4 regions of the Lysinibacillus sp. FSL K6-3209 genome follow, and region 3 is predicted to be linked to each of the others. Evidence: riboswitches for the same ligand, from Rfam matches in the RefSeq annotation. Region 3 holds a riboswitch; each other region holds the start of a gene.

Region 1 (7,599 bases), 1.5 Mb from region 3:
GACATAACAAATGGATTGTACGGAAGTCGTTAAAATTAAAAAATATAAACAACTAATACTGCCCAAAACGGTGAAAAATAGTTGCTGTGCTGTTATCAAGCTGTCATTTCCAATGAAAATTGTCCACTCGCTTAGCGAAAACGTCCATAGATGCGCCGGCAAAATACTAGCAGTAGGTGCAATCGAAATCAAAATAGATAGTAAACTGGAGAGCAAGAAAAAACTCGGTAAAAGCAGTAGTTTTGCATAATATTGTAAAGGAATTTTTGCGCCTAAAATGATAAAAGCACTCATTACAAGAAATGTAATGAGTGAAATTTGTTCATCTCTCATGATAAGCGACAATAGCAACAACCCAAGGGAGAACGTCATTTTTTCTAACGGATGAACGGACGCTAGTTTATTCATATAAGCATACTTATCAATGAGTAACATCGTTTAACCTTCTTTATGCTTACCGCGCATATAGCCCACGAAATAGCCAATAAAACCAGCGCCAATAGCGGCTTGTAAGACGAATAATAGACTTTCAATTTCACCACTTGGTGGCTCCCATAAGCTTTCAAACCATGGTTCGTAGTCTTTGTTTATTTCACCAATGGCTGCTTCAGCTTCACCGTCAGCACCGCCGAATTCAGCGCCTTTTTGGATGAATAGAGGGATGATTGCTAAAAGTATCACTATAGCTAGTAACAGTAAATTTTTCTTCATGTTAATGTGCCTCCTTTGCAGAGAAAACACGTAAAGCTTTTAATTCGCTTACATTGTATTTTTTTAAGAAATTCATCACAATGACAGTTAAAATCCCTTCACTAATTGCTAGTGGAATTTGTGTTAACGCGAAAATACTAGCGAATTTTGTGAATGAAGCCATAAAGCCTCCTACTTCTGAAGGGAAGGCAAGTGCAAGTTGAACGGACGTGACAATATATGTACCTAAGTCCCCAAGCATTGCTGCAAAAAAGACAGCGAGAGAAAAGGATAGACCGATTTTTTGAGCGCCTTTAAAAACAGCATACGCAATCATTGGTCCTACAATCGCCATGGAAAAAGCATTTGCGCCAAGAGTGGTAATGCCACCATGCGCTAAAAGTAACGATTGGAATAATAAGACGATTGTCCCAATCACACTCATTGCTAATGGGCCAAACAGGACTGTGCCAAGTCCAACACCAGTAGGGTGTGAGCAACTGCCCGTAACAGATGGAATTTTTAATGCAGATAAGACGAATGCAAATGCCCCTGATAGCCCTAAAATCATTTTCGTTTCAGGGTTTTCATCAATTGTTTTGCGAATTGAGCGTAACCCTAAAATAATAAATGGAATTGAAATAATCCACCAAAATATCGCCCATTCAATCGGTAAAAATCCTTCCATGATATGCATGGCAAATGCTTGTTTTGGTACTAGTAAAAATGCTAGTAGGAAGTAACTAAGTTTCCAAAAAGATAATTTCAAAATCTCTCCTCCTTAAATCAAAATTTTTGAATGTAGCGTGCGCAATAAAAAAGCACTTCTCCTAATTTAGGAAAAGTGCATAGCTGAAAAAGCAAATAGAATCATCATCTGCCAAGCCGCACACCTATCCTCGTAGGTTGAAACGATCACGTTTTTTTCGGCAGGTCTCCTGGCTTTAGTTCAACGTTTTATAGGTCTTCCCGTCCATTGGACAGTGACATTCTCTATAAAACTCCCTAGTACAGTGGCGGGACCGCGCCGGACTTGAACCGGCTTCCCTTTTAAGCGAAATGGCTACACTTCGCACCGAAAAAAGATGAAATTGTGAGATTTCACGACACAGTGTAACATGTTTTTCCATTCACAAGCTATCTTTTTTTATAAAAAAATTTTTTTTGTTATTTGACATTCTAGAAAATTCAGATAAATATAAGAGAATAGCTGTCGCTTTCAATGAATTACTTGTTGAAATTTTATTAAAAATCTAATAAATGAAAAAGAAATGTTGAAAAGTATTAAAAAAATAGGCTATGATAGAGACAGTTTTTCAATTCTTTTTAAAAACATACAGCTTTTTAATTTAATATAAATACATCTATAAGTGCTCGATATATTTCGAGATAATAGGGAAATCGGTGTAAATCCGATACAGCCCCCGCTACTGTAATAGCTGATGAAATCGCAATGCCACTGAAAACTTGGGAAGGCGCGAGAGTAAAAGGAAGCTTAAGTCAGGAAACCTGCTTATTGATGGCATGCAAACTTTTCGGAGGGAGAAGTGAAGCGAGAGCGGATACGTGTATATTCGTTTTTATTTTGGCTTCTACAAAACCTTGACTCTTCGATATAGAGTGAAGGTTTTTTCTTTTTCCTAAAAGTAAATGAGGGGAGAAAAGCAATGACAACTTGGAACTTAGAGGGAATGAAAACGCATCTTTTTATTTGTAATGGCAGTAGCTGCATGAAAAAAGAGGCAGAGGAAATTACCCTAGCAATACGAGATGAAATCGAAAAATTAGCACTTGATAAGGAAATACATACGACAAGAACGCGCTGTAATGGCAGATGCAAAGATGCCTGTGTTGTCATCGCTTATCCACAAGGAAATTGGTATCGTGTGCCATCGGTTGAACACGGAAGAACACTTGTACAAGATTTAAACCATGATTCTTTACATAGTGAACATGTTTTTACGCTGAAAGAAGGTACATTACAGCGTACACCACAAACAACAGCCATTAAAGGCATCGACAAGGTGAAAGAGGGGTAAAAAATGGCGCAAAAAGGAAAGATTTTTGTTGTGGGCTTTGGCCCTGGTGATTTTAACCATATTACGACTCGTGCTGTGGAGGCACTGCAACAAAGTGAATTTATCATTGGCTATAAAACGTATGTTGAGCTTATTCAAGATTTAGTTAGTGCAAAGTCGATTGTTAGTACGGGCATGACAGAAGAAGTTTCACGAGCGCAAGAAGCAGTACGTCAAGCGGAAGCTGGCAATATTGTATCCGTTATTTCAAGTGGAGATTCGGGTGTATATGGGATGGCGGGGCTTGTCTATGAAGTACTGATTGAGCTTGGTTGGACAGAAGCAACAGGTGTTGAAGTCGAAATCGTACCAGGTATTTCAGCTATCAATTCCTGTGCAAGTTTACTAGGTGCACCGATTATGCATGACTCTTGCACCATTAGTTTAAGTGACCATTTAACGCCATGGAATTTAATCGCCAAGCGTGTGGAAGCAGCGGCTATGGCAGATTTTGTCATCGCTTTATATAATCCGAAAAGTGGTCGCCGTACACGTCAAATTGTCGAAGCCCAGCGGATTTTACTTGAATATCGCTCGCCTGATACGCCTGTAGGTCTTGTCAAGAGTGCCTACCGAGAGCGTCAGGAAATTACGATGACGACTTTAGCGGAGATGCTTGAGCATGATATCGGCATGTTAACAACGGTTATTATCGGCAATTCTTCGACGTTTTTCTATGATAATAAAATGATTACACCGCGAGGCTATCAGCGTAAATATACGCTCGGGGAAGAAAAACAGCCTTTACGTCCTCATCAGCGTTTAAGAGAAGAAAATGAACCGTGGGCAATGAACCAAGAAACAGGTACTGCAAGCCATGATTTTGCGGCAGATCCAAATGCAGGACGGATGAAAAGTAATATTGCCATTACACCTGTATCAACACCGACAAAATCGTCTTTAGAAATGGCAGCAACAGCACTTGCAATGGTGCAGGGGACAACTGTAACAAAAGCCACACCAAAGCTAGTTCAACAAAAAATGGAGTCAATTTTTGAACTAGCTGTTAGCCCTGGGGTAGCAAATAAATTTTTTACACCACAGCAAATGATGGCATTGGCTGAAGTTGTGGGAGACGAAGGCACGATGGAATATACACCAGACCATCAAATACATTTGAAAATCCCAACGACAGAACCACAAGCGATAACAGAGAAGTTGAGAGAAGTAGGGTTTTTACTCTCACCAATTGGGGATGTGTTGTCATTAAAGGCATGTGATTTCTGTTATGGGGAGAAGGCTGATTCCATCCCATATGCAGAGGAACTTCAAGCAACTCTAGGTGGGTTGTCATTGCCGAAAACATTAAATATTGGCTTTAATGGTTGTGGCATGGCATGTTATCGTGCTGTGTTTGATGATATCGGTATTGTTTATCGCAAAAGTAAATTCGATGTCTTTATCGGAGCTAAGCCGGTAGGTCGAACAGCACATGCAGCACAGCCTGTCGTAGAGGGGTTAGAGCCAGAACAGCTTATTCCGCTTATTACCGCGATTATCGAAGAATATAAGGCAAATGCACATCCAAATGAACGCTTGTTTAAATATTTTAAACGAGTGAAAAAAATATTGCATTTTACGTATCAAGATATGTCATCCAAAATAAAAGTAGAGCCAGCACCGTGCGGCGACTAGTGAGGAGAAAAGAAATGAAAGCAATTTTATTTATTGGCCATGGCAGCCGTTTAGCAGCAGGAAATGATGAGGTACGCACATTTATTCAACAATTGACTCCTTCAATTGACGACAGCTATATCGTTGAAACTTGCTTTTTAGAATTTGAAGCACCTAATATCCCAGCAGGTATTGATGCATGTGTAAAGCGTGGCGCTACAGAGGTGTATGCTGTGCCCATTATTTTATTGCAAGCAGGCCATTCAAAAATTCATATCCCAGCAGCGATTGATGCAGCTCGTTTAAAATATCCGGATGTAACTTTTACATATGGGCGACCACTTGGCGTGCATGAAGAAGTGTTAAATATTTTAACAGAACGTTTATCAGGAACGGGACTGAATATTAAAGAAAAACAAGAAGATACTGCGATTTTATTTATCGGTCGCGGTGGTAGTGATGCGGATGCAAACAGTGATTTTTATAAAATTGGTCGTTTGCTTTGGGAACAATTAGACGTACTGACAGTGGAGTGTGCATTTATGGGCGTAACGAATCCCACAGTGGACGAAGGAATCGAACGTTGTTATCGTCTTGGGGCGAAAAAGATTATTATGTTGCCGTATTTCTTATTTACAGGCATTTTAATGGAGCGTATGGAGGGGATGCAAAAGAGCTATGCAGCCACATATGCTGATTTAGACATCCAATTGGCGGATTACTTTGGCTACCATCCAAAATTAAAAACGGTGTTGCTAGATCGTATGGAAGAGGCCATTGCAGGAGACGTAAAAATGAATTGTGATACATGTCAGTATCGTATTAATGCATCGGCATTCGTGGAGCATCATCACGACCATGACCACGACCATGACCATGGTCATCACCATCACCATCATCATGACCACGATCACGATCACGATCACCACCACGATCATGACCACCATCATGAAGAGGAGCTAGTGAAATGATTTTCATGTTAGCAGGGACAAGCGATGCAAGAAATCTTGCACTTGCATTGCAGTCAGCAGGCTATGCTGTTACAGCAACCGTTGTCACGGATTCAGCTGCTACAAGTCTGGCACAAGTTGGACTGCCTCATTTAGTCGGTCGATTGACGGCAGAGGAGATGGCTGCACTTATTACTGAACGAGGGGATCGTTTAGTCGTTGATGCATCGCACCCATTTGCAGAGGAAGCTTCTAAAAATGCCATGGCAGCGGCAAAAAGTGCAGGTGTTCCATATATCCGCTATGAACGCGCAAATGAGCATTACGAACATCCACTCATTACAGTCGTTAAAGATTACGAGGAAGCAGCACAATTAGCTGCAACAAAACGAGGCGTCATTATGCTGACAACAGGTAGTAAAACACTTGCTACATTTACAAAGGTCTTGCAAGGGTTAGAACATACTCGTGTCATTCCGCGTATGCTGCCTCGCCTTGATAATATGGAAAAATGTGAAGCGCTTGGTGTGGCACAACGAGATATTGTAGCCATTCAAGGACCCTTTTCAAAAGAGTTAAACGAAGCATTATTCCGCCAATATGATGTCACTTTAATGATTACAAAAGAAAGTGGCAAAGTGGGTTCAGTAGATGAAAAACTAGAAGCCGCTCTAGCATGTGGTATCGAAACGATTTTAATAGCACGACCAAATATCCAATACGGCCAGCAATATTCCTCATTTGAGGACGTACTTCAGGCTGTTCAAAACATACTTTAGGAGGCAATTGAAATGGACTTCAAAACAGATTTTAAACCATTAACAGTAGACCCAGACAAAATTTATGATTATAGTTTCTCAATTATTGCAGAGGAAATGGGCGAACATGATTTTTCAGAGGATGAGTGGAAAGTTGTTCGACGCATTATCCATGCTTCGGCAGACTTTGAATTAGGACGTAGTGTAATTATTACACCAGGAGCGATTGAAGCAGGGATTAAGTCCATTCTTGCGGGACGTCATGTTATTGCAGATGTGCAAATGATAGAAAGTGGTTCAGGTAAAAAACGTTTCCAAAAACATGGCGGAGATTTACACTGCTATATCGCAGATGAAGATGTGTCGATTGAAGCGAAAAAACAAAATACAACACGTGCTATTATCTCGATGCAAAAAGCGTCAAAATTACACGAAGGTGGTATTTATGCGATTGGGAACGCCCCAACTGCTTTACTAGAATTAATTCGTCTAATCAAAGAAGGTTTAGCAAAGCCAGATTTAATTATTGGTATGCCAGTAGGCTTTGTTTCAGCAGCGGAGTCGAAAGAAGAGTTATTGAAACTAGAAGGCATCCCATATATTACAAATGTTGGGCGTAAAGGCGGTAGTACAGTGACGGTTGCTGCATTAAATGCCATTTCATTATTAGCGGACGAACAGGCGAAAAAATAATGGAGCGGAAGCCAAAAAAGGATCCTAAAGACATGCGTCACGGTTATACAACAGGAGCCTGTGCAACAGCCGTTACGAAGGCCGCCTTGCTAGCACTTATTACGAATGAAGAACAAGAAACGAGTACGATTCATCTACCAATAGGGCGAGATGCAACGTTTACGATAGAAAAATGTACGTTCGGTCATAACGAAGTAAGTTGCGAAACAATAAAGGATGCTGGTGATGACCCAGATGCAACACATAAGGCCCTCATTATTGGTACGGTAAGTTGGGCTGATACACCAGGGATTCATTTAGATGGGGGTATTGGAGTCGGGCGAGTAACAAAGCCCGGCTTGCCCGTTGCTGTTGGAGAAGCCGCCATCAATCCTGTACCACGTAAGATGATACATAGTACCGTGCAAGATGTGCTAGATGATTTTCAAATTACACGCGGCGTTAATGTTGTTATTTCTGTACCAGATGGTGAGGAAATAGCGAAAAAAACATTAAATGGACGGCTCGGCATACTTGGTGGTATTTCCATTTTAGGCACAAGGGGAACCGTCGTGCCTTTTTCGAGTTCCGCTTATATGGCAAGCATTGTCCAAGCTATTAGTGTTGCAAGAGCTGCTGGCTGTGACCATGTTGTCGTGACAACAGGTGGACGTAGCGAAAAGTTTGGCATGGCTGAGTATCCAGCACTACCTGAGGAGGCATTTATTGAAATGGGTGATTTTGTCGGCTTTACGTTAAAGCATTGTAAACGGCTTGGCATAAAGCGCGTATCGCTCGTTGGCATGATGGGGAAATTTTCAAAGGTAGCGCAAGGGG
Region 2 (7,599 bases), 1.7 Mb from region 3:
CTTTCCATCTAGCAAAATAACTCCACTTGTCGGGTCAACTAGTCGTGGTAATAGTTTTACGAGTGTTGATTTACCACTCCCCGTTTTACCAATTATCCCAATTGTTTGCCCCACCTTTACAGAAAATGTAATGTTTTTCAGGACATCTTCCGAATTGTCATAATAGCGGTAGCTTACATTTTGGAAGTCTATCATTCCTTGGATGGACGTCGTAATCGGCTGTGCTACTTCTGTCACTGCCACTTCCCTATTTAGGACGTCCACAATACGCTCCCCTGAAGGAAGAGCACGAGCAATTTGCATTAGCACCATACTGGAAGACATGAGTCCATTTAAAATAATCGTTAAATAGTTTATAAACGCAAGTATGACACCAACTTGCAAAGTACCTGTTTCCACTTTAATGGCACCTAGCCAAAGTGCCGCAACAATGCCGATATTGACGACAAACATCGTAAACGGTACAAGTATTCCTACTATTTGTTCTGCCGTAATAAAACGTTTCGTTAGCGTGTCATTGTGCATAGCGAACTGCTCTACCTGATGCTTTTCACGTCGAAACGCTTTCACCACACGGATACCCGCTAAATTCTCCTGTAATTTTGTATTAACCCCGTCAATAGCCTCTTGTACTTTTCGATATAAAATACCTGAATATTTTGTAAAAAAATACATGGCCAATATTAAAATCGGCACAATTACTAGTAAAATAGAAAATAACTCGCGAGCTGTTACAAAAACAATAATAACAGCACCAATAAATAACAACGGGCCACGAACAAAAATACGTAACGTCATCATAAACGCACGTTGAACACTTTCCACATCACTTGTTAAAATGGTAATGAGCTTACCTGTAGTGAAAGTATCACGTTCCTTTGCCGAATACGTCATCATTTTTTCATACAACGATTGACGGATATCAGAGGCAAAGTGAATAGCCGCCTTGGAACTATAAAAAGAGCACCCAATCCCCCCTACTAGTCCAAGAACCGCACTCATCAGCATTAACACGAACATTTTAAAGACATATGGATTGTCACCATTTGCTATTCCTGTATCAATCATATGTTGCATAATGGTTGGTTGGATTAAATCCATCGTTACCTCAAGCACCATTAAAATAGGGGCAATCAGTGTAAAAAATTTATAGGGCCCTAAATACCTCCCTAACTGTTTAACTACTTGCATTCTTTCGTCTCCGTTCCTTGTAAATCACATACGCTATTCATTATAACTGAAAATCATTCCCAATTGGCAACTGAATTCAGTTGAATTCAGTGACAGGCACTTAAACAATTTTCTGGCTAGAAAGTAAAAATCCACTTGAACTTCTGCGGGAACTCACATACAGAAAGTCACAACATACGGCGCAAAAGCGGGAGTTGTGGCTTACATAATGCTACGCAAAAGCCAAGTGGATAGAGTGACAGGCACTCAAACAATTATATTATATTAAATTACAAGTCATCGAAGCCGTTATCTTCTACATTTACTTTTACATATTGACGGGATCGTTGCTCAAAGAAATCTGTCTTTCCTAAGTCTACATCCTCGTATGCTTTAATCCATTTTAATGGATTTTTTCGATAACCCTCAAACGGACGCTCTACCCCTAGTTGGTGGCAACGTACATTCGCATAAAAATGGACATAATCATGGACATCTTCCACATCGAGTCCTTCGATTTTTTCACCTATGACTTCATTTGCCCAATCGATTTCAAGTTGAACCGCTTCACGGAAAATCTCCTGCACACGCGCCGCTCGTTCTGGTGTATCATATTCAGGAAATTCCGCTAGCAATTCCTGATAGATTTTCACAAATAAATCCACATGTAGCTGTTCATCACGGTTGATATAATTGATCATTGTTGACGAAGCCACCATTTTTTGATTGCGTGCTAAATGGTAGAAGAAGGCAAAGCCTGAATAGAAAAATAAGCCTTCTAAAATAACATCATAGACAATGGCCTCTAACATATTTTCAACATTTGGTTCCTCTGCAAATGCTTGATAGCCTTTCATAACGAAATCATTGCGACGTTCTAACACTGGCTCCGTGCGCCAAAAGTCAAATGTACGGTCTTGTTCATCTTTATTTACAATACTGGATAAAACATAAGAATAGGAATGATTATGAATCACCTCTTGTTGCGCTAAAATAATCATTAAGGCATTCAGGCTCGAATCCGTTAAATAGTCCGCCACCTTGCCCGCAAAATCCGTTTGTACACTGTCTAACAGCGCTAGTAAACCAATAATTTTCAAAAATGATTCCTGTTCATCCGCTGATAAAGTTGGAAATTGTTTGACATCATTGCTCATATTAATCTCAAAAGGTGTCCAAAAGTTCCCAAGCATTTTTTTATATTTTGGGTACGCCCAACTAAAACGCACATCATCCCAGTTTAAAATATTAGAAGAGCGCCCGTTCACAATGGCTGTCGAACGGTTTGGCGCCTCCTTATCCATCATTTTTCGTTTCGTAATTGTTGTCATTTTCTATTCCTCCTAGCTCGCACAAGACTCACATTCTAGCAATTCAACGGATGTTGAACGCACATAATAAGTCGTTTTCACGCCACTTGCCCAAGCATTAAGATGTAAAGCGAGTAAGTCTTTTGCTTGAATCGTATTTTGCACATATAAATTAAGCGATATGCCTTGGTCAATATGACGGGCACGTGCTGCATTTTGTTTAATCGTCCAGTTTTGATCAATAAAGTAAGCAGACTTATAATACCAAGTCGTTACGGGTGATAAGTCAGGTACTGTAACAGGAATTTTGTAATCCTTTTTCTCCTCGGAGTAACTCTTTTGGAAAATCGGATCAATCGTTGCCGTACTGCCTGCCAAAATGGATGTCGATGAATTTGGTGCTACTGCCATTACATACCCATTGCGCATTCCATAATTCGCGACATCCGCACGCAATGCTTGCCACTTGTCACTGTTGTAGCTACGCTTGTCAAAATAAGCACCTGTTTGCCAGTCAGAGCCCTCAAATAATGGGTAAGCACCTTTTTCTCGCGCAAGTGCACTCGATGCACGAATCGTTAAGTATGCAATATGCTCGTATAATTTATCAGCATAGTCAACTGCCTCATCCGACTCCCATTGAATTTCCTTCAAGGCAAGTAAATGATGCCAACCAAATGTCCCTAGCCCAATTCCACGATAACGAGCATTAGTACGCTCCGCTTGTTTCACAGGAATAGTATTTAAGGCAATGACATTATCTAACATGCGCACTTGAATCGGTATTAAACGCTCTAACACACCAGCCGGAACAGCCTTCCCTAAATTGACAGAAGATAAATTACATACAACAAAATCTCCAGGCTTACGACGTGTCACAATCACATCATCTTCTAACGTAATGGATTCGAATTGCGTTGGCGACATGTTTTGGAAAATTTCAGTACATAAATTTGAACTATAAATCATCCCTTCGTGCTTATTTGGATTCATGCGATTTACTTCATCGCGGTAAAACATAAATGGTACACCTGTTTCCAACTGTGAACGCATAATACGCTTCATAATATCGATTGCCGGCACCACTTCTCGACTTAATAGTGGATTGGCAATGCACGACGCATATTTATCTCGGAAAGAGCCTTGTCCTTTTTGCTCATCATAACAATCTTCGAGTGAGAAGCCCATTACCTCACGTACTTCATGTGGGTCAAATAAATGCCACTCTCCACGCGCTTCGACTGCTTCCATAAAAATATCTGGTAAACATAAACCAGTGAAAATATCATGCGCGCGTAATCGTTCGTCTCCATTATTTAAACGTAAATCTAAAAACGTAAAGACATCTTTATGCCAAACATCTAAATAAACAGCGATTGCGCCTTGGCGTTGACCAAGCTGATCCACTGACACCGCTGTATTATTGAGCTGTTTGATCCAAGGCAGTACTCCACTAGATGCGCCTTTAAACCCTTTAATAGAGGAGCCGCGACTACGGATTTTTCCCATGTAAACGCCTATACCGCCCCCGTATTTCGATAATGTTGCAACATCTGTGTTCGTATCATAAATACTTTGTAAACTATCATCTACCGTATCAATAAAGCAGCTTGAAAGCTGGCCATGTGTTTTTCCGGCATTTGACAATGTCGGTGTTGCAACCGTCATATATAAATTACTCATCGCCCAATACGATTCTCGTACTTTTTCTAAGCGGTTTTCCGTTTCATCTTGCATCAATGTCATTGCAATGACCATCCAACGCTCTTGCGGTAATTCTACAGGTGTTTTTGTATAATCACGCACAACATAGCGGTCCATTAACGTTTTTAATCCGATATACGTAAACAGTTCATCACGACTCTGTTCAAGATAAGACGCAAGCTCGACTAGCTCTAGTTCACTATACTTCGTCGTTAAACAGTCATGATAAAGCCCTGCCTCGGTATAGCGAGCAAGTTGCTCCGGAAATACCTTATAGACATCTTCCACCCCAACGCCACGACGGGTAGCAAATTGATCATACAATTTTTCTAAGTAAATTTGGGCAGCAACAAATGTCCAATATGGCTCTTCCTCATCAATAAGACTAAGTGTTTGTAAAATCATCGCATCCGCCCAAGCTTCAAATGTTGCATTGTCATTTTTTCGTAGCCATCTATCCGATAATCTTACAAAGCTTTCAAGCTCCTCCTCTGTGTAACTTTTCTTTAACTTAGCCATCTGTTGTTCGATTTGAATTGTCATATTCCCATTCTCTCCCTTTCTATCAGCGCACACAAAAAAGCGATTACACACCATGTTTCGGTTGCGTAATCGCTGTAAAATCGGAAATGGAAATGAAGGACATGTACACATCGAAGTGGACAAATCTCTCGCCTCCACTTCTCAATCCCCGAAGATGTGTTGCTGTCTTGAACAACTCGGCAGGTCTCCTGGCTCATGCTTCCTTCAAATAATTGCCTTCCCGTTCTTTCACAGTGGCATCCTAATTATTTGTCAGCACTTACAGTTGCGGGGACAGCTTCGGCTTTAGATATCTCTATTTCCGAATTCCCTTTTAAACCATACTGGTACCGCTTGTCCAATATACTATATATAGTGTTTTAACTCCTAAACAAATCTAACATATTGTGTTTAACGTTTCAATAGGCGTTTTGCCCCTTGTATTCTCGTAAACGCTACTTTTGCTCGAAGCAAGCCCTATTCCAATGCAGTTTTACGCAGTTTCTCAAAATTTCTAGTAAAAATTTTTTGTGCCAGTTGCTCTTTTTCTGGATTGATTCCTAGTAAAATTACCGCACATGGGCCTGCTGTTTTTCCTACATCCAACGAACTTTTAATTTGTTGCTGCCCAAAAAGTCTTGAAAATTCTGCTTGTAAGCCTTGAGAACCTACCGGCCAAACTTGTTGCACAATTTCCTCGCGCCAAGCTTGGTAAATGGGTTGTAGTTGGGCCACATCTTCAGGCTTCGCAAGCACTTCATTGCCAACGAGTGGCAGTCCATACGTATACCAAATCAGGTTGTCACGAACAAATGGCGACCTTGTTTGTATTTCACCTAACATGGTTACAGATAATCCCGATTGCACTGTCGGCATATTGGATTCTGAACTGCCATTTACAGGTGGACATGGTAGACCTGCTTCTTCAAAAACTTGCGCAAGTCCTACGACATAACGAGACCACGCCTCATCACCTGAAAAGTTGGCAAGAATAATATGACTGGGTAGAGCATCGCCTGCAAGCTGTTCTAGAAAAGTGACGCGCCCAGTTAAATAGGCCGTTAATGTATCCGGAGCCGATACGACATCTTGAGGTTTTTCTCCGATGGCAGCAGCATTATCTGTTGTAACAATCAGATTCCCTATTTTTACTGCATTTCTCAATTTGCTCGCCCCGCCTTACGAACAAACACTTTCGAGAGTATTGGCATCACGACAGCGACAATCAATAAATTGATGACAGTTGCCATGAAAATACTCGCTAATGAGCCCCAGAAAAACGCTGGACTAATGATGAAATAAAATGGGAGTGGTGCGATCACACCGTTCAATATAAGCGCAACCGGCCATTTCCAAAAATGCATACCTTTTTTGTGCATCACACCGAATAGCCATACAACAATAAACATTTCGGCCGCAATAATAAGATGCAATGGTCCAAGCTGAAAACCAGATGTCAGTGCTGTAATCAAATGACCGATTAACCCTGCTACTCCTGCCAATACAGGCGATAAAAATGCAACGCTTAAAAATGCTGGCGCTGAGTCGAGTGCCGCCGATGATACAAAAGACGGAATTTTAATAACTGCCCCAACTGCACAAATCGCCGCAACCATGGCTGTTAATGTCAAACTCATTAATTTTTGTCGATTCATTCCATTTCCTCTTTTCTACAAGTATTCTCCTCGTTTATTTAATACGTTCTGCAATGCCATACCAAATACGATTTACTTGTTTTGCTTCTGCAAATAACGCCTGATACAAGCGACCACACGTGTCACGCAATAATCTTGTTTGCTTTTCCATCGGTACAACACCACGTCCCATATCGGTTACAATCATATACACTACACAGTTTTTTTCAAGGCTTTTAAGTGTTGTTAAAATGTGATGGATAATGGCTTCATCTTCCTCCAAATTGCGTTTTACGAGCCATTGTTCTAAATTTTTAATAATTAGTGCATCACAATCAGGTGCAACATCTGGTAGTTCGCCATCAATTATCGTATAGTGATAATCTTTTAGTAATCGCTCTACATAAGCGGTTTTTCCGTTATAGGCTCCTCCGATAAAGACATGCATCTAGCTCCCTCCTTCCAAGCTGCTCGGGAAAACGTTAGCGTAAATAGGCGATTATGGGGTGCTTGATATGACCAAAAAGCCTCTTGTTGAGGAGCAAATGCAACAAGTAACGCTCGCACCACCCCACCATGAACGACGAGATAATAGTCATCCTCATCTTTTGGTAACGCTAAAAAACCTGCGACTACTCGCTCACAAAACTGATCAAATCTTTCACCGTTTGGTGGCGCATTTTTCAGTGGGTCATCTAACCATCTACGGTACCGATGATCTGACTTTAATTGGTCATATGTTTTGCCTTCAAAATCACCAAAATTCGTCTCTCGAAATCTCGCATCGGCTATATAGCTAGCTTGTGGAAAATAACATTTCGCCGTTTCTTGACAACGACGTAAATCACTGCCATATACTTTTCTAACAGAATCATTGACTATTGGAAGCGCCGACGCATGTGCTAAGGAAGAATCTGTCCAGCCAATATAACGCTTTTCCACATTTTCTTTTGTCGGTGCATGTCTCATTAAACGAACAGTAACAATGTCACCCATAGCACAACCTCCATTCCTTCAATTGAAGCACCTAGCAAATCACCCGAAACTCCGCCAAAATTACGCACTGTAAACTGCCGAAACAATACAAATGCTATGACTAAAACGACCATTAATAACAATGGCACCATTGAAAAGCTTAAAACTACGAACATACCACAATAAGCAAGTATAAGCGTAAGGAACATCAAGCTTATCAGTAAACGATGATGTATATGTGTTTTAAAAAAATAAGCAAGTCCTTTTTCCTTCGAACATTGTAA
Region 3 (7,599 bases):
CACCGATACCATCTCTTTCAGACAGTATGCGAGCTAAATGCGAACCCTCTCCACAGCCGGTATCCAGCACCGTTTTTGCTTGTCCTATTAATTCTGCTATTTTCTCCTCTAGAGGATCGTACAACCCACTATCAATTATCTTTTTGCGGGATTCAAAAAGATCCTTGCTATATTTAGAGGTTGCTCCATGCGTTAGCATATTGACATAGCCTTGCTTGGCGATATCAAAAGAATGGTTTGCTGTACATGTCAACCTCCCTTGCTCATACACTTGCATGGACTCCTGACAAATTGGACAAGCAAATAGCTCAATATTTGCATTTATTAATGCCGCTCCTGCAGCTCGTTTAGAAATGGCTCCCATTTAATTTCCCTCCTTTTTTGCTGTTGGCGAAACAATGGCAAAACGCTCCCATTTTCTACTTTTCCACCTAAAGTATACGATAATAGCACGCATCCATTCATCTGCTGAAATAGCTAACCAAATCCCTACTAATCCCCAATCTAAAACAAATACAAATAAGTAGCCAAGTGGCAAACTCATACATACCATTGATAAAAAACCGATTTTGACAGGAAACCTTGCATCACCTGAAGCACGTAATGAATTAATAACGACGATATTCATTGTACGACCTGTTTCTAACAAAATACTTAATGCTAAGACAGATCCGCCGATCGCGATAATCTCTGGATTATCTGTAAATAAGCTCATGAACTGCGTACGGAAAATTGTGACAACACTCACCATAAGGATTGTGAAAATAAAAGCTGAGCGCACGCTTATCCATAATTGATGATAGGCCTCATCTTTTTTACCTGCCCCCACATATCGACCTATAATAATCGCCGTCCCTGTACCGATTGCAACTGCAAATAAGTATGTAAACATTGAAATATTCATGGCATATTGTCTTGCTGCAAGCGTCTCAGCACCTATATAAGTTGCGTAATAAAGGAAGACAATTTGGCAAAATTGGTAGAGCACTTGCTCAAAAGCAGATGGTAAACCGATATTTAAAATTTTTCGGACATATTCTTTTGAATAGCTGAAATAGTATTCTATTTTCACACGTATCTCCATCACCTGATACAACAGCCACGAAAAAACAAGTACCGCCAATCCACGGCTAATAATGGAGGAAATCGCAGCGCCCTTAACACCCAATTCTGGCAGTCCAAAATTCCCGAAAATTAATCCGTAATTTAAGATAACATGAATAACATTCATTCCAAGCGAAACGTACATGGTCTGTTTCGTCCAACCATGGACACGAATAATGGCTGCTAACGCATTAATAATAGCCTGTAAAAAAATAAAACTACCTATAATGACTAAATAGCTTTGCGCATATTGCAAAACATCGCCCTTTAGATTCATCATCGTCATTAAATGGCTTGAGCCAAAGAAAAAAATCACACTCATAATAAGCCCAACAATTACGTTCATCGTAACAGCTAATGCCGAAATTTTTGTAGCCTCTAAATAGCGTTTCGAACCTAAATATTGCGATACAACAATTGCAGCACCATTGCCCACCACTTCAAGTATTAATATCGCAATATGAATATATTGATTGGCGGCACCAACACCTGAAACTGCATTATCCGACAAAGCACTTAACATAAATGTATCGGCTAATCCCATTAACATAAATAAAAAAACTTCCAAAAAGATCGGCCATGTTAAATGAAATAAACTAAACTGGTCGGTCGAATGTTTCTCTCTCATCGCATGTCCCAACTACTTCACTCTCTCTATCCATTACATAAAAATCTATTGTATCTTATCACAGATTGGCTTGTTGTATAGGATAGGTAATACAAAAATAATTGCATAGCTTACAAAAAAATCCCTCTCACTGCATGGCTGTGAAAGGGTGTCTTATTAACATAAGCAATTTTCTTGTAATTGCTGTCGTTTTTCTGTTGTTAAGCCAAATTCTTGCTCTAAAAATACGTTTTTTGAACCGTATCGACTATCCATAGCATCAAAGGCGGCTTGCAAATAATCCTCGCGCGCTGACATTAGTGCGTGAAACTGCTGTAATTCATGATCATTAAAAGTATCTTGGATTGCCTGTGCCATGCGTTCTACCATTGGGCGTAAGTAAATATTTGTTTCTAAATAGTCTTGCATAATGGTTTCCTCTGGCACATCTAATGCTAGCAAAATAAGAGCTCCTCCAATACCTGTTCGATCTTTGCCTACTGCACAATGATGAACTAGACCTAGATTATCTGGATTTTGGATGGTTGCAATTAATTTTTTAAATGATACATTGTTAAATGGCATTTGTGCATAAAAATCTCGGAACATCTCAGGACTTACAACTTTATAAAAATTGTGACCACCAGTATTTGTTGGCATCTCAAACGCATGATTTCCCTTTGCAGGAATTTGAATATACTTTGCATCCTTGAATGTTGGATTAGGGTTATTTCGTGCCTCGTGTTCATCTCGGTAATCAAAAATTGTTTTTACCCCTAATGTTTCAAAGCGCACCTTATCCGCTGGTGTCATCTTACCAAGTGCAGCTGAACGATATAGCAAGCCATTCTTTACGATACGACCATCCCTCGTCTTATAGCCACCCATGTCGCGGAAATTCAAGACTGCCTCAAACGGAATAACTTTCATGTCAAACTGTGTCATCCACTACGCCTCCCTTATGTTAGCAATCATTTCTACTTCTATTTTATAGAACAAACAAAGAGAATACCAATTATACAATGCCTTATTTATTCAACTATATTTATTTTAAAAGATGAATAACGCTATTGTCCGCTAAGGCGAATACTCTCTACAAAGGAAGAAATGCCAGCAGGCAACAACAGCATAGCAAAAACAGATAATGGGACAAAAGAGAAAAAGTGTTAGATTGATGGCAGTCAATCTAACACTTTTTTGCTGCGCCGTTATTGTCCGCTTCGGCGGTGCTTTCTGCGGGCACACCGTAAGCCGCAACCCTCGCTACGCGCGGTCTGTTGCGTCTAACATAATGTGCTTTTCCCGCTAGAGTCACCACCTCCGCTACCAACAACTAGGGAACCCTTCTAATTTATTATTCATTGCAAAAGAAATAATAGTAAATATGTTCTATATATTTTCTTAGCAAAAATTTATCAAAACCAATGTACCTCTATTTAAGATTTTAAGGTTATGTCCCAGCCTCTTTTCTCTTTTGCCTAAAGCTAATATGAAAGGTTTTTACCGTTTATCCTTATTTAAATAACTCAGGATATACAGCTTTTGCAATCATCTCAACAGCTTCCCCGATACGAGGTCCAGGACGATTTGAAATATCTGTATCAATAGCATTTACTGCTTTATCTTGAATAGCTGTAATCGTATTCCATCCATCACGTCCTAGAATTTCCCCTACTGGATCTTTTACATAGTTGACCGTTGTTAAAATAACTTGAGGGTTTTTCGCAATAACATCTTCCTCTGCAACCTTTACCCATCCTGTTTGGTCACCAAATACATTGTTGACATTTGCAGCATTTAAAATTTCCTGTTGGAAAGTACCAGCTGCTGTTGTATAAATATCAGGTTTTGGGCTAATTTCTAAGTAAACATTTTTTGGTGTTTCTACACTTTTTACTTTTGCTTGAACATCAGCAATTTTCGCTTTAATCTCTTTGTTTAATTGCTCGCCTTTATCTTGTACACCCATCACTTCAGCAAGTTGTTGAATATCTCCATAAACATCTTCAAATGATGCAGCTGATTGAATAACAAATACTTTCACACCTGCATCTTCAAGACCTTTTAGTGCATCTAGTGTCTCTTCATTTCCTGTAGAGTACGCAATGACAACATCTGGCTTTAAGGCTACAATTCGTTCGCTATTAAATGTCACTGAATCTGACACACGTTCGATGTTTTTTGCTTCTTCTGGGTACGTATCATATTCTGTAGCTCCGACAACTTTATCGCCAACACCTAGTGCAAATAAAATTTCTGTGTTACTTGGTTGTAATGACACAACAGTTTTCGGTACTGCATCAAATGCTACTTCTACATCGCGATCATCCTTAACTTTATAGCCACTTTGCTCAACTTGTTGGTCCGATTTAGATGTATCGTCATTTTTCGCTTTATCTGCTGTGCCGCATCCTGTCAATACAAGCGCAAGCATTAACACAGTAAGCCATTGGAATTTTAATAGTTTTTTCACTTTATTCATTCTCCTTCTTTTTCTTCATTGGATATGATTTGCTAATAAACGGGATTTCAGCGATTCCAGCCTGTTGATTCATGTAAACAGCCATAACAAAAAATACATTAGCTAGTAATCCTAAGTAGTCGAAAAGAATGGCCTGTACTTCCCTTTCCTCTGACACTTTATGTAGCACGCGGTACGATTTTTTTGCCTCACTCCGACATAAGTGAAGCGCAGTTGCAGCCCCCGTGCCTTGTGGCAAAACAAAATTTTGTATTTGTTCCTTTACATGTCCTACATAAAAATCATAACGATCACTGAGCCATGACAAATCTTCTTCCGTTACCGCAAGTTTGCCACGTACCGAGCCGTTGACATGGTATGCCATTGGCAAAATAGTCAATAAATCTGCCCCGACTAGTTCAACTTCTTCGGCTTTTACAGCAGCCAATGCTACACCGATATGCGTTGTTAAACTATCTGTACGGATTTCAAAATCAACTGTAGATATTTTTTCACGCATGAACGGGTAACAAGAATAACGCGCATCTTTTTTCATCTGTAATCCCTTCTTTCTTTCATGAACAGATTTTGCTTAAAAGGTGCATAAAAAAACGTCGCTCCCTAGGGAACGACGAAAATAGCATATATAGTGTTGTCTGACGAAGACAGCTAATGTATTTGCCGTATATCCTCCTAGCTTCCGAAGAGTTTTTATACATTAAATAACGGTCGGTCTCCTGGCTCGTACAGTTAGCTACCTTCATTTCGTAGCGCTCATAAAGCCTTCCCATCCTGTTGTCTTTGGACAGTGGCATGTATTATGATTTTTGTACTTACAGTTGCGGAAACAGCTTCGGTCTTACACCGAATTCCCGATTATGCTAAAATTAGCACCATTATTCTGCAAGAATTATTCACTTGAATAGCAGTTTATCATATATGGATTTAAAAAAATAGTTATGAGATTGAAGTATAATCGAATATATCCACACCGTACTTAGCACTATTTCTACATAGTGACCAGCTATTCGTTATTCTTTCCTAATAATTCTGACTAAAAGAACTAGCTATAAAATTTTTTCAATTGCTTGCTCAATATCTAGTTGGGAATCGGTTGGTTCGAAGCGTTCAACTATATTACCTTGATTATCTACTAAAAATTTCGTAAAGTTCCAACGAATATTACGCCCATCTAAAAAGCTAGGAGCGATTTGGATAATTGATTCCGCTAACATCTTTTCCTGCATATTGGCTTTGCCGAATTCACGAAAATCTACTTCGTGCTTTAAATAATTGAATAATGGATGTGTCCCCTCGCCATTTACTTGAACTATTTCAAAGATTGGGAATGTTACCCCGTAGTTAATTTGACAAAGTTTAATCGTCTTTGCTCCATCTTCTGGGTTTTGTTCTCCAAATTGATTACAAGGGAAACCTAACACAATAAAATTATCCTTGCCATATTTATCATACATTTTCTGTAAATCTTCGAATTGATATGTAAAATCACATTGGTTGGCTGTGTTGACAATTAGCATCGTCTTTCCACGATACGTTTCCATTGATAAAATTTCACCGTTTGGCTTCTTTACTAAATAATTATAAATACCCATTATCTCGACCCTTTCTACTTTCTATTTTTTTATATAGAATGACCAACTATAACCCCTCACCGTTATGTGAACAATTATGTTGCTTATTCCTCAACAAATGGTTTTGTCGTTTTTTTTGAAATCTAATAACTATTGCCTACTAAATCCCTCGTAAGTAAATAAGGCCTATATTCACATGAATCAAAAATACTGTTTTTTTTTATTATAACAATAACTTTTCTTTCTTCAAAATAACACGCTCAACCATAAAAATAGCCATCTCGCTATGTTAACGGATGGCTGTTTTATATTTCTTTTTACATTTTGTATCTTGCTCTTCTTCAATTAATCTCATGGCAATATCCAACAATTTATGATCATTAGTAGCATCAAATAATTTCTTGAATGAGACAATAATATCATAACGAATAAGTGTTGGTTGTTTTTCATCCATACAAGTTTGGAACCTTTTTGCTAAATAAGAAACAATTAAATCTCTTTGAACCTGTCCTGCAAGTCCTATTTGCCAGATTGCTTGTAATGCCTGTCTTGCGGTTACTTTTCTTTCATCATACGTCACTGCCCAGATTTTTAGAAAATCATCAAGAACACGCTCTTCCGGATCACTCTTTGCTGCTAACGCACATAAAAACTGCGCAGCACGCGCACGCGCATGTCCATTATTATATGTAAGGGCTTTAACAAGTTGTTCCCAAACTGCATATGTCCAATCGACTGGCTCTTGCACAATCTTCATCAATTTTCTATAAGACTCGTATTCAATTTCACGGTCACGCTCTGTTAAATTACTAAAAAGCTCCAAAATCTCTTTTTCCATGATTTATCCCTACCTTCATTACTTTCAGAACGTTTTCAAATTTTAATTTTAATGTGTTACACTGTACTTAAATTAATGATAAAAAGGAGAGCTTATGAATAGATCTATAACTCGAAAGTTGATTATACGAACGCTAGCGATTATATGCCTCCTAGTAGCTGCATATTTTATCATACCAGTCTCCGTGCCCATACTATTAGCAGGTGTTACAGCTTTTTTATTGGAACCCATTGTCATGTTTTTTAAACGAAAATGGAAAATGTCTCGGAAAATAGCTGTTGCGTTTATATACATAGTAAGTGTTATTTTTATTTCTATTATCTGTTACTTTACTATTACACAACTAATGTCGCAAATAATTTCCATTTCCAAACAAGCACCTTACTATATTTCTAAGCTATCTGAGATGTGGGGGCATATGCAAGAGAATATTTCAAAATATACAGAAGACTTTCCGACTGAAGTGAGTTCCTCACTTCAAAAAACGGCAACCGACTTTATTAAGAAAATTGAAGAATCTTTTTTAAACTTCTTTAATTATACCAAAGTTACGACCTTCTTTTCACAAATTCCAAGCCTCTTTATTAGTCTTCTCGTTTATATGATTGCTCTATTTTTATTTATGCTCGATTTACCTAAATTAAAACAGATAACGTATAAATATTTAAAGCCATCAACAGAAAAGAAATTAAAAATTATTACGAATCGGTTAAAAGATGCATTTTTCGGTTTTATGAAGGCACAAGTTCTTGTTAGCTTTATTATTGCAGGAGTTACATTTGTTGGGTTACTCCTTATTCAACCAAAATTTGCGCTAACAATGACTTTTATTATTTGGATTATTGATGTTATCCCGTTCCTCGGCTCCATTATTATTTTAGCGCCTTGGGGAACTTACCACCTGTTGATGGGGAATACATCGATTGCCATTAAGCTCTTTGTTCTTGCAGCTATTTTATTAATTATTCGTCGAACTGTCGAGCCTAAAGTAATGGGC
Region 4 (7,599 bases), 1.6 Mb from region 3:
GGTTGAAGAATGCCATATTTTCTACTCTCGTATGATATGGGCGGACTCTTTCCTCAATTTTTTCCGCTAATGCCAACGTTTCTGCTGTTAAATGGGTTGTAAAAGTCATTGTTTTCGTCTCCGTTTCAAATTGTTCTTTCCTATCTTATCAATTTGTTTGCAACCCTGCAAAAATTGCTATTGTGTCTAGCTGTTAAATACGCTAAGCTAAGGGGCGGACTTACTACAAATTATTCTCGTTTAAGGAGGGAAAGTGATGGCTTGGGAAGTTTTTAGCATCATTGGGACAATTGCCTTCGCTATTTCCGGGGCAATAATTGCAATGGAAGAAGAATACGATTTATTCGGTGTATATATACTTGGCATTGTAACTGCATTCGGTGGCGGTGCCATTCGTAATTTACTTATCGGTTTACCAGTAACAACGTTGTGGGGTCAGGATATGATGTTTCAAATTGCAATCGCTGCCATTACGATATTTTTTATTTTTCCGCATCATCTTATACAGCATTGGCATCGTTGGGGCAATTTTACAGATGCCATCGGCTTATCGGCTTTTGCTATACAAGGGGCATTATATGCAGTGAAGCTCAATATGCCAATTAGTGCGGTTATTGTAGCCGCAGTCTTAACTGGTTCCGGTGGTGGAATAGTGCGTGATTTATTGGCAGGACGTAAGCCACTCGTGCTACGTGATGAAATCTACGGTGTCTGGGCAGCACTTGCTGGTCTACTTATTGGATTGGAATTACTAGAAGGGGATATCTTTTTATACGTGTTATTCGGGGTAATTACAATTTTACGAGTTCTTTCATATATGAAGAAATGGCGCTTACCTTTGCGAAAATTGAATCGAGCTTAAGAGACTTTAAAAAAACAGAAAGCTGCTGGGACAAAAGAGAAAAAGTGTTAGATTGAGTGCCATCAATCTAACACTTTTTTGCTACGCCGTTGTTGTCCGCTTCGGCGGTGCTTTCTGCGGGTACACACGTAAGCCGCAACCCTCACTAACGCGCGGAATGCCCGCATCTTACAGTGTGTGCGTTCAAAGCAGGAGTCACCGCCTTCGCTACAAACAACTAGTGAATACTTCTATTTTTTCGCAATAACGGACAAGTCCCCATAATAGCGAAAATTTACCAACATCTTTCCTCTGTTCCTTAAATATCCCAGCTTCCTTTTTTGCTATAGACGATTACGCTCTATATGTTTAGCTAAGATTTTTCCCGATCGGCACTTAACAAATGATTACTTCTCTACCAGCCCGACAGACTCAGCTAATGTCGCCATGTTGCTCACCATTGAGCAAGCTGCATCTAGAATTGGAAAGGCTAATGCTGCACCAGAACCTTCTCCCAATCGCATGTTCATATGAAGCATTGGCTCCACGCCTAGCAGTTTAGCAGCAATTTTTGCCCCCGGTTCTTCAGAGGCATGGGAAGGAATAATATAATCTTGGACTTTCGGTTCTAATTCATAAGCGATAAGAGCAGCGACTGTCGAAATAAAGCCATCAATTACAACGGGCTTACGATTGGCAGCAGCCGCCAGAATTACACCAGCCATCGCACCTATCTCTAACCCACCCACTTTTGCAAGCACATCAATCGCATCATGACGATTCGGTTTGTTTAAGGCAATGGCGTTTTGAATGACTTGAACTTTATGCGCAATTCCTCCTGATCCAACTCCTGCACCGAACCCTGTCACTTCTTGTGGGTGACACGCATGAAGCACAGATAAGATAGCCGCGCTTGGTGTAGTATTACCAATCCCCATTTCACCTGTACCAAGTACATTAACTCCTTGTGCTATTTCGGCCGTAGCTACTTCAATTCCTACTTCAATTGATTGAATGGCTTCTTCCCTTGTCATGGCTGGACCTTTTGCCATGTTATCCGTCCCGTATTTTATTTTTTTCATTATAACACCCGCATCGAGCGGAATATCCTGTTTTACCCCTACGTCCACTGTCACAATTTTGGCATTCGTTATGTTTGCAATAGCACAAACTCCTGTTATCCCTTTTGGAAAATTTAATGTTTGAAGAAATGTTACATCTTGCGGATTGGATGTTACGTCTTCATCACACACACCGTGATCGCCTGCACAGACAATAATTGCTTTGTTATCAATTTTAGGATAGAGCTCTCCTGTAATACCAGCCAATTGTACAGCCAGTGATTCAAGTTTTCCTAAGCTACTCGGTGGCTTGCTAAGAGAATCTATATATTCTCTTGCTTTTTCCATCATTTCGTTATTGGCATGTTGAATTTGTTGAAGTGTTTGTTGTAATAATTTCATGTTCATTTCTCCTTTTTAAATAGCCTATTACATAAAGATTGAAATAAAAAAATGGAAAAACCTGTAGTTTATTTCATAACAAATAAACTACAGACTTTTCCATCATCTATATCATCCGAAGCAATTAGGCAGGTCTCCTGGCTCAATTTCAACATCTTATAGAACCTTCCCAGCTATGCTAGTGGTATTCTCTATAAAACTCCGTTTTACAGTGGTGGGACCGCTAAAGATTTTCACTTTATTCCCTATTCTCCCAAAGTGGGCACCTAATGCTTTTATGTAATTACTTTAAATTTACGACAAAGTGTTTTTAGTGTCAATATTGATACTCGCATTTTAGTCCACTAAAAAACGAGGTACTTAACAAGCTGACCTGTTACATACCTCGATATATCTTCTTATTTAAATTCTAATTCTCCATCATAAGCAAGCATGCCACCTTCAAGGTTTGTTACGTCAAAGCCTTGTGCTTCTAAGTATGCACAAGCATTTGCAGAACGTCCACCTGCTTTACAAACGATAATATATGGTTTAGTCGTATCTAATTCATCCAAGCGCTCAGGGATTGTCCCAAGTGCAATATGTTGCGCACCAGGGATAACACCTTGTGCTACTTCATCGTCTTCTCGCACATCAATAATGTAAAGGTCTTCGTTTGCATCTAATCGTTCTAATAATTGTGTTGTATCCATCGATTTCATCTATAAAATCCTCCAATATATCAATTTCCTATTACATTATAGCGTGAACGAAAAAAAACAGCTAGTGATGTAACACTAACTGTTTCTATTTACTTTATTTATTCTTCTACCTCTAAAAATTCGACTTGCTTTGCTGGAACGAATGTAGAAATTGCGTGTTTGTAAATGAGATGCTGTTTACTTTCAGCATCTACTAATAATACTGTAAAGTTATCATAGGATTTCACAGTTCCTTTTAACTGGAACCCGTTTAACAGAAACACAGTTACAAAAACACTGTTTTTACGTAGATGGTTCAAAAACGTATCTTGCAAATTGATTGATTTCATAGAATGCGCCTCCCCTACTCTCTTTCTACCTCTTCATTCCTATAGTAGCATGTTATACCAATTTATCAATTAGTAATTTTTAGAAATTATTAAAGTTTTTAGTCTTTTCAAATAAAGTGAATATCCATTTTATTGCGAAAATAAGTCAACTGTCTTTTCGCATAGCGTCGAGAATTTTGCTTTAAATTTTCGATTGCTTCTTCCAATGTACATCGACCATCTAAGTAATCATACAATTCCTTATAGCCAATCGCTTGGATCGACTGTACACCACGAATATTTTGCTGCCATAGTCCCTGAACTTCTTGCAGTAGCCCTTTGTCCATCATGACATCTACTCGTAGATTGATGCGATTATAAAGTTCTTCGCGGGACATATTTTGACCAAGCCCTATAATTAAGTGGCGATACAATGGGATTTCTCCTCGATTGTGTTCCTCTGACGCCTTTGAAACACCACTTAATTCAATCATTTCTAAAGCTCGAATTACACGTCTTGTATTGTTTGGATGAATCGTTTCAGCAGTTTTTGGATCAAGTGCTGCTAACTTTGCATGCATAGCTTCTGGACCTAACTTTTCTAGCTCCTCATAATAAGCTTTACGCGCTACATCATCAACCTGCTCCTCTGTAAATTGAAAATCATAAAGGACTGCTTGTACATATAGGCCAGATCCTCCAACAATAATTGGTAGCTTACCACGCGCCTGTATTTCACTAATTTTAGACCGTACTAACGCTTGATATTCCGCTACTGAAAAGGATTCCGTTGGCTCTTTGAAGCTTAATAAGTGATGTGGCACACCTTCCATCTCTTCTTCAGTAATTTTCGCTGTACCAATATCTAACCCTTTATAAATTTGCATGGAATCGCCATTAATAATTTCACCATTGTACTTATTGGCTAGTTCAATGCTTAGTGCTGTTTTACCTGAAGCTGTTGGTCCGACAATAGCTACGACCTCTGCTTGTTGTATTTTATTTTCTATCATACTTTTCTAACCACCGTAATAAAACTTGATGAACCGCCTGTTGATTGTCTTCATTTAAAATTTCATGTCGTTTATCTTCAAATAAATAGACTGTAACATCTTGTAATCCTGCTGCTGCAAATTGTTCAGCTACGGAATAAACACCTAGACCACTATCACCAACAGGGTCTTTGCTACCACTGATCAATAGAATCGGCAAGTTTTTCTGTATTTTTTCAATCTCTTTTTTTCGATTCAATACCATAAAGCCAGCTGTTAAGTCAGCAAAAAATTGATTGCTTGGGATAAAGCCACAATATGGGTCGTCCATATATTTTTGCACTTCCTGCTCTACCGAACATAGCCAGTCATATCCCGTTTTAGGATTTGGAAACTGCTTATTAAAGCTACCAAAGCTCAACTTATTTAATAAAGGGCTCTCGGTTTCTTTACCACGCTGCATTGCGAATACTTGCGCAACATAATGTCCTATCCTATGCAATGTTGAAACACTACCTGTTCCACAAAGAATAACGTTATCAACATTAGTTCCGTAAAGTTGAATATATCTTCTAGCAATAAAAGACCCCATACTATGCCCGAATACGATTAATGGCACATCTGCAAATTGGTCATGTATGGTCATTATGACTTCATGCGCATCTTCCACAACCCGATCAAAACCATTTTTTTCAGCGAAAAAGCCTAATGTACCGTTATAACCTGCCGTCTCCCCATGCCCGCGATGATCATGCATGGACACGGCATAACCAGCCGCACAAAGAATTTGTGCAAAGTTTACGTAACGACCGCTATGCTCTGCCATACCATGTAAAATATGAAAATGACCTTTGCAGGGAATAGTCGGCGTCAATATGCGTGTAAACACAAAATGCCCATCTGACATTTTCATATAACGCTCCATCTACTACACCTCCACATTAGGAAAACTTGTCGCATCTAGAATCGCTTGTTCTAATTGAGCAATATAGGTATTTCTTTGTGACTCTGAATAGTGTAAACGCTGCTGCATCACTTGCACTACTTGTTGTTTATAACGTTTCACTGCATCAATATCAAAGTATAGTAAGCCCGTACGACGAATAAAGAAATCACAAGGGGTATACACCATTTCCGCTTCTATGCCGTATAGTAGCATCGCATGTAAAGCGAGGGGCATTGTACTACCATGCTCATGTAAATATTTCACCTGATTAAATAATGCGTCAACATTGGTACCGTATTTTTGCACTAAATGCTTCGCCTCATCATAATTCAGTCCATACTGAACACCTTCTCTTGCTTTATAGGCAGTATAGTCTGGGAAATTAATCGCATTAATGCCCTTTGCACCAGAAAGCGACAACTCACGTGTCATACATGGACTTGCATGCTTAAATTTATGTGTTTTCACAATTTTATCAACGATCGTTTCAGCCATTTGACGATAGCCTGTTAGCTTGCCGCCTGCAATGGTCATCAAACCACTTGATGCTATCCATATTTCATCTTTACGCGAAATTTCTGAAGGATTTTTGCCTTTTTCAAAAATAAGTGGACGAACACCTGCCCAAGAAGATTCTATGGTTTCTCTTGTAATTTCAACTGAAGGGAATACTGTTTTAGCAGCCTCAATTAAATAATCTACATCTTGTTGTGTGGCAGTAGGATGTATTGGATCGCCTTCATAAACTGTATCTGTTGTTCCTATATATGTTTTGCCATCACGGGGAATGGCAAAAGCCATACGACCATCTGGAATATCGAAATATACAGCTTGTTGCAATGGGAAATCCTTTTGACTAAGAACGATATGGACACCTTTTGTTAAACGTAATTGTTTTTTATCTGTTTGTTTATCCTTCTGACGTACTTCATCTACCCAAGGGCCGGTAGCATTGACGATTTGCGCAGCATGTACTTCCACTGTTTTTCCAGTGATATGGTCTTTTACTTTTGCCCCAATCAGCTTTTTCTTACTATATAAAAACTCTGTCATTTCTGTATAGTTTACACAAAGCGCGCCATATTCAACCGCTTTTTTTAACACTTCAATTGTTAAACGTGCATCGTCTGTCCGATACTCTACATAATAGCCACCACCAACTAGCTCATCGCGCTTTAAAAGCGGTTCTAGTGTGGCTGTTTCTTGTGCACTTAGCATCGTGCGACGTTCTTGTTTTTTGACACCTGCTAGTCTGTCATAAACCTTTAACGCCACCGAAGTCGTAAACGGTCCAAGTGTACCATGCTTATATAAAGGTAACAGCATCTTTTCAGGTGTCGTTACATGAACAGCATTATCATAAACAATTTCACGCTCACGCCCAACTTCTGCCACTACCCCTACATCAAATTGTTTTAAATAACGAAGACCTCCGTGAATAAGCTTTGTTGAACGGCTAGAAGTACCAGCCGCAAAGTCTTGCTTGTCAATTAGTGCAACTGATAAGCCTCTGGATGCTGCATCAAGTGCAATTCCCGCACCCGTAATGCCACCTCCAATGACTAATACGTCAAAGCTATATTGCTCTAAATAATCCATAATTTTAGGACGATGCTCAAATGAAAACATACTTTCTCCCCCATTAGCTATGATTTGAATAAACGTGTAGCCTCCACAGCTCTCTGCCAGCCTGCATAGAAAATCTTACTTTGCTCTACAGTCATTTTCGGTTGATAGGTTTGCCCGTTAACCCACAATGCTGTTAAAGCCTCTTTATTTGGCCAAAAGTTCGTTGCTAGCCCAGCTAAATAGGCTGCACCGAGCGCAGTTGATTCATTAAGCTTTGCTAGCTCTACCTTCAACTGCAAAATATCACTTTGGAACTGCATTAATAGGCCATTACTGACAGCGCCACCATCTACCCGTAACACTTCAATTGGTGTGCCCGCCGCTTCTTCCATTGCATCGAGCACATCTTTCGTCTGGTAAGCTAGTGATTCAAGTGTTGCGCGGATAAAATGTTCTTTCGAAGTACCACGCGTTAAACCAAAAATAGCCCCGCGTGCATCGGTATCCCAGTATGGCGTGCCTAACCCTACAAATGCAGGAACTACGTAAACACCATCGGTATCAGCTACCTTTGTCGCATATTTTTCAGAGTCCTTTGCGGTACGAATCATACGAAGCCCATCACGCAACCACTGAATAGCTGATCCTGCCACAAAGACACTGCCTTCTAACGCATAGGTCACCTTACCATCAATGCCCCAAGCAATCGTTGTCAACAAACCATTTTCAGAATGTACCGCTTGGTCACCCGTATTTAATAACATAAAACAACCGGTACC

What was found. A riboswitch is a leader RNA that binds a small molecule or an ion and turns the genes downstream of it on or off. The one in region 3 is predicted to bind cobalamin.
Region 1: it holds a riboswitch for cobalamin, as region 3 does, so the genes downstream of both, MHH88_RS13130 (energy-coupling factor ABC transporter permease) here and MHH88_RS20555 (hypothetical protein) in region 3, are expected to answer to the same signal.
Region 2: it holds a riboswitch for cobalamin, as region 3 does, so the genes downstream of both, MHH88_RS12245 (ribonucleoside-diphosphate reductase subunit alpha) here and MHH88_RS20555 (hypothetical protein) in region 3, are expected to answer to the same signal.
Region 4: it holds a riboswitch for cobalamin, as region 3 does, so the genes downstream of both, cobT (nicotinate-nucleotide--dimethylbenzimidazole phosphoribosyltransferase) here and MHH88_RS20555 (hypothetical protein) in region 3, are expected to answer to the same signal.

What each region holds. Positions count from the first base shown of each region.
Region 1 is NZ_CP150264.1:2,705,360-2,712,958, reverse strand. Features, by position in the region: gene cbiQ (cobalt ECF transporter T component CbiQ) at 1-435, opposite strand, end outside; gene MHH88_RS13135 (energy-coupling factor ABC transporter substrate-binding protein) at 439-711, opposite strand; gene MHH88_RS13130 (energy-coupling factor ABC transporter permease) at 713-1,459, opposite strand; cobalamin riboswitch at 1,601-1,785, opposite strand; cobalamin riboswitch at 2,042-2,222, shown strand; gene MHH88_RS13125 ((2Fe-2S) ferredoxin domain-containing protein) at 2,358-2,729, shown strand; gene cobJ (precorrin-3B C(17)-methyltransferase) at 2,733-4,403, shown strand; gene MHH88_RS13115 (sirohydrochlorin chelatase) at 4,418-5,353, shown strand; gene cobK (precorrin-6A reductase) at 5,350-6,111, shown strand; gene MHH88_RS13105 (precorrin-8X methylmutase) at 6,124-6,783, shown strand; gene MHH88_RS13100 (cobalt-precorrin-5B (C(1))-methyltransferase) at 6,783-7,599, shown strand, end outside.
Region 2 is NZ_CP150264.1:2,529,897-2,537,495, forward strand. Features, by position in the region: gene MHH88_RS12235 (ABC transporter ATP-binding protein) at 1-1,191, opposite strand, end outside; gene MHH88_RS12240 (ribonucleotide-diphosphate reductase subunit beta) at 1,461-2,501, opposite strand; gene MHH88_RS12245 (ribonucleoside-diphosphate reductase subunit alpha) at 2,514-4,727, opposite strand; cobalamin riboswitch at 4,888-5,076, opposite strand; gene MHH88_RS12250 (hypothetical protein) at 5,184-5,870, opposite strand; gene MHH88_RS12255 (ECF transporter S component) at 5,867-6,361, opposite strand; gene MHH88_RS12260 (bifunctional adenosylcobinamide kinase/adenosylcobinamide-phosphate guanylyltransferase) at 6,396-6,788, opposite strand; gene MHH88_RS12265 (histidine phosphatase family protein) at 6,740-7,336, opposite strand; gene cobS (adenosylcobinamide-GDP ribazoletransferase) at 7,309-7,599, opposite strand, start outside.
Region 3 is NZ_CP150264.1:4,227,448-4,235,046, forward strand. Features, by position in the region: gene MHH88_RS20535 (putative RNA methyltransferase) at 1-364, opposite strand, end outside; gene MHH88_RS20540 (MATE family efflux transporter) at 365-1,732, opposite strand; gene MHH88_RS20545 (tyrosine-protein phosphatase) at 1,889-2,656, opposite strand; gene MHH88_RS20550 (cobalamin-binding protein) at 3,225-4,184, opposite strand; gene MHH88_RS20555 (hypothetical protein) at 4,186-4,728, opposite strand; cobalamin riboswitch at 4,882-5,085, opposite strand; gene MHH88_RS20560 (glutathione peroxidase) at 5,240-5,785, opposite strand; gene MHH88_RS20565 (hypothetical protein) at 6,054-6,602, opposite strand; gene ytvI (sporulation integral membrane protein YtvI) at 6,721-7,599, shown strand, end outside.
Region 4 is NZ_CP150264.1:1,212,394-1,219,992, reverse strand. Features, by position in the region: gene MHH88_RS05745 (methionine gamma-lyase family protein) at 1-109, opposite strand, end outside; gene MHH88_RS05740 (trimeric intracellular cation channel family protein) at 257-862, shown strand; gene cobT (nicotinate-nucleotide--dimethylbenzimidazole phosphoribosyltransferase) at 1,249-2,304, opposite strand; cobalamin riboswitch at 2,414-2,589, opposite strand; gene MHH88_RS05730 (rhodanese-like domain-containing protein) at 2,703-3,005, opposite strand; gene hfq (RNA chaperone Hfq) at 3,104-3,334, opposite strand; gene miaA (tRNA (adenosine(37)-N6)-dimethylallyltransferase MiaA) at 3,442-4,326, opposite strand; gene MHH88_RS05715 (alpha/beta fold hydrolase) at 4,313-5,230, opposite strand; gene MHH88_RS05710 (glycerol-3-phosphate dehydrogenase/oxidase) at 5,234-6,880, opposite strand; gene glpK (glycerol kinase GlpK) at 6,898-7,599, opposite strand, start outside.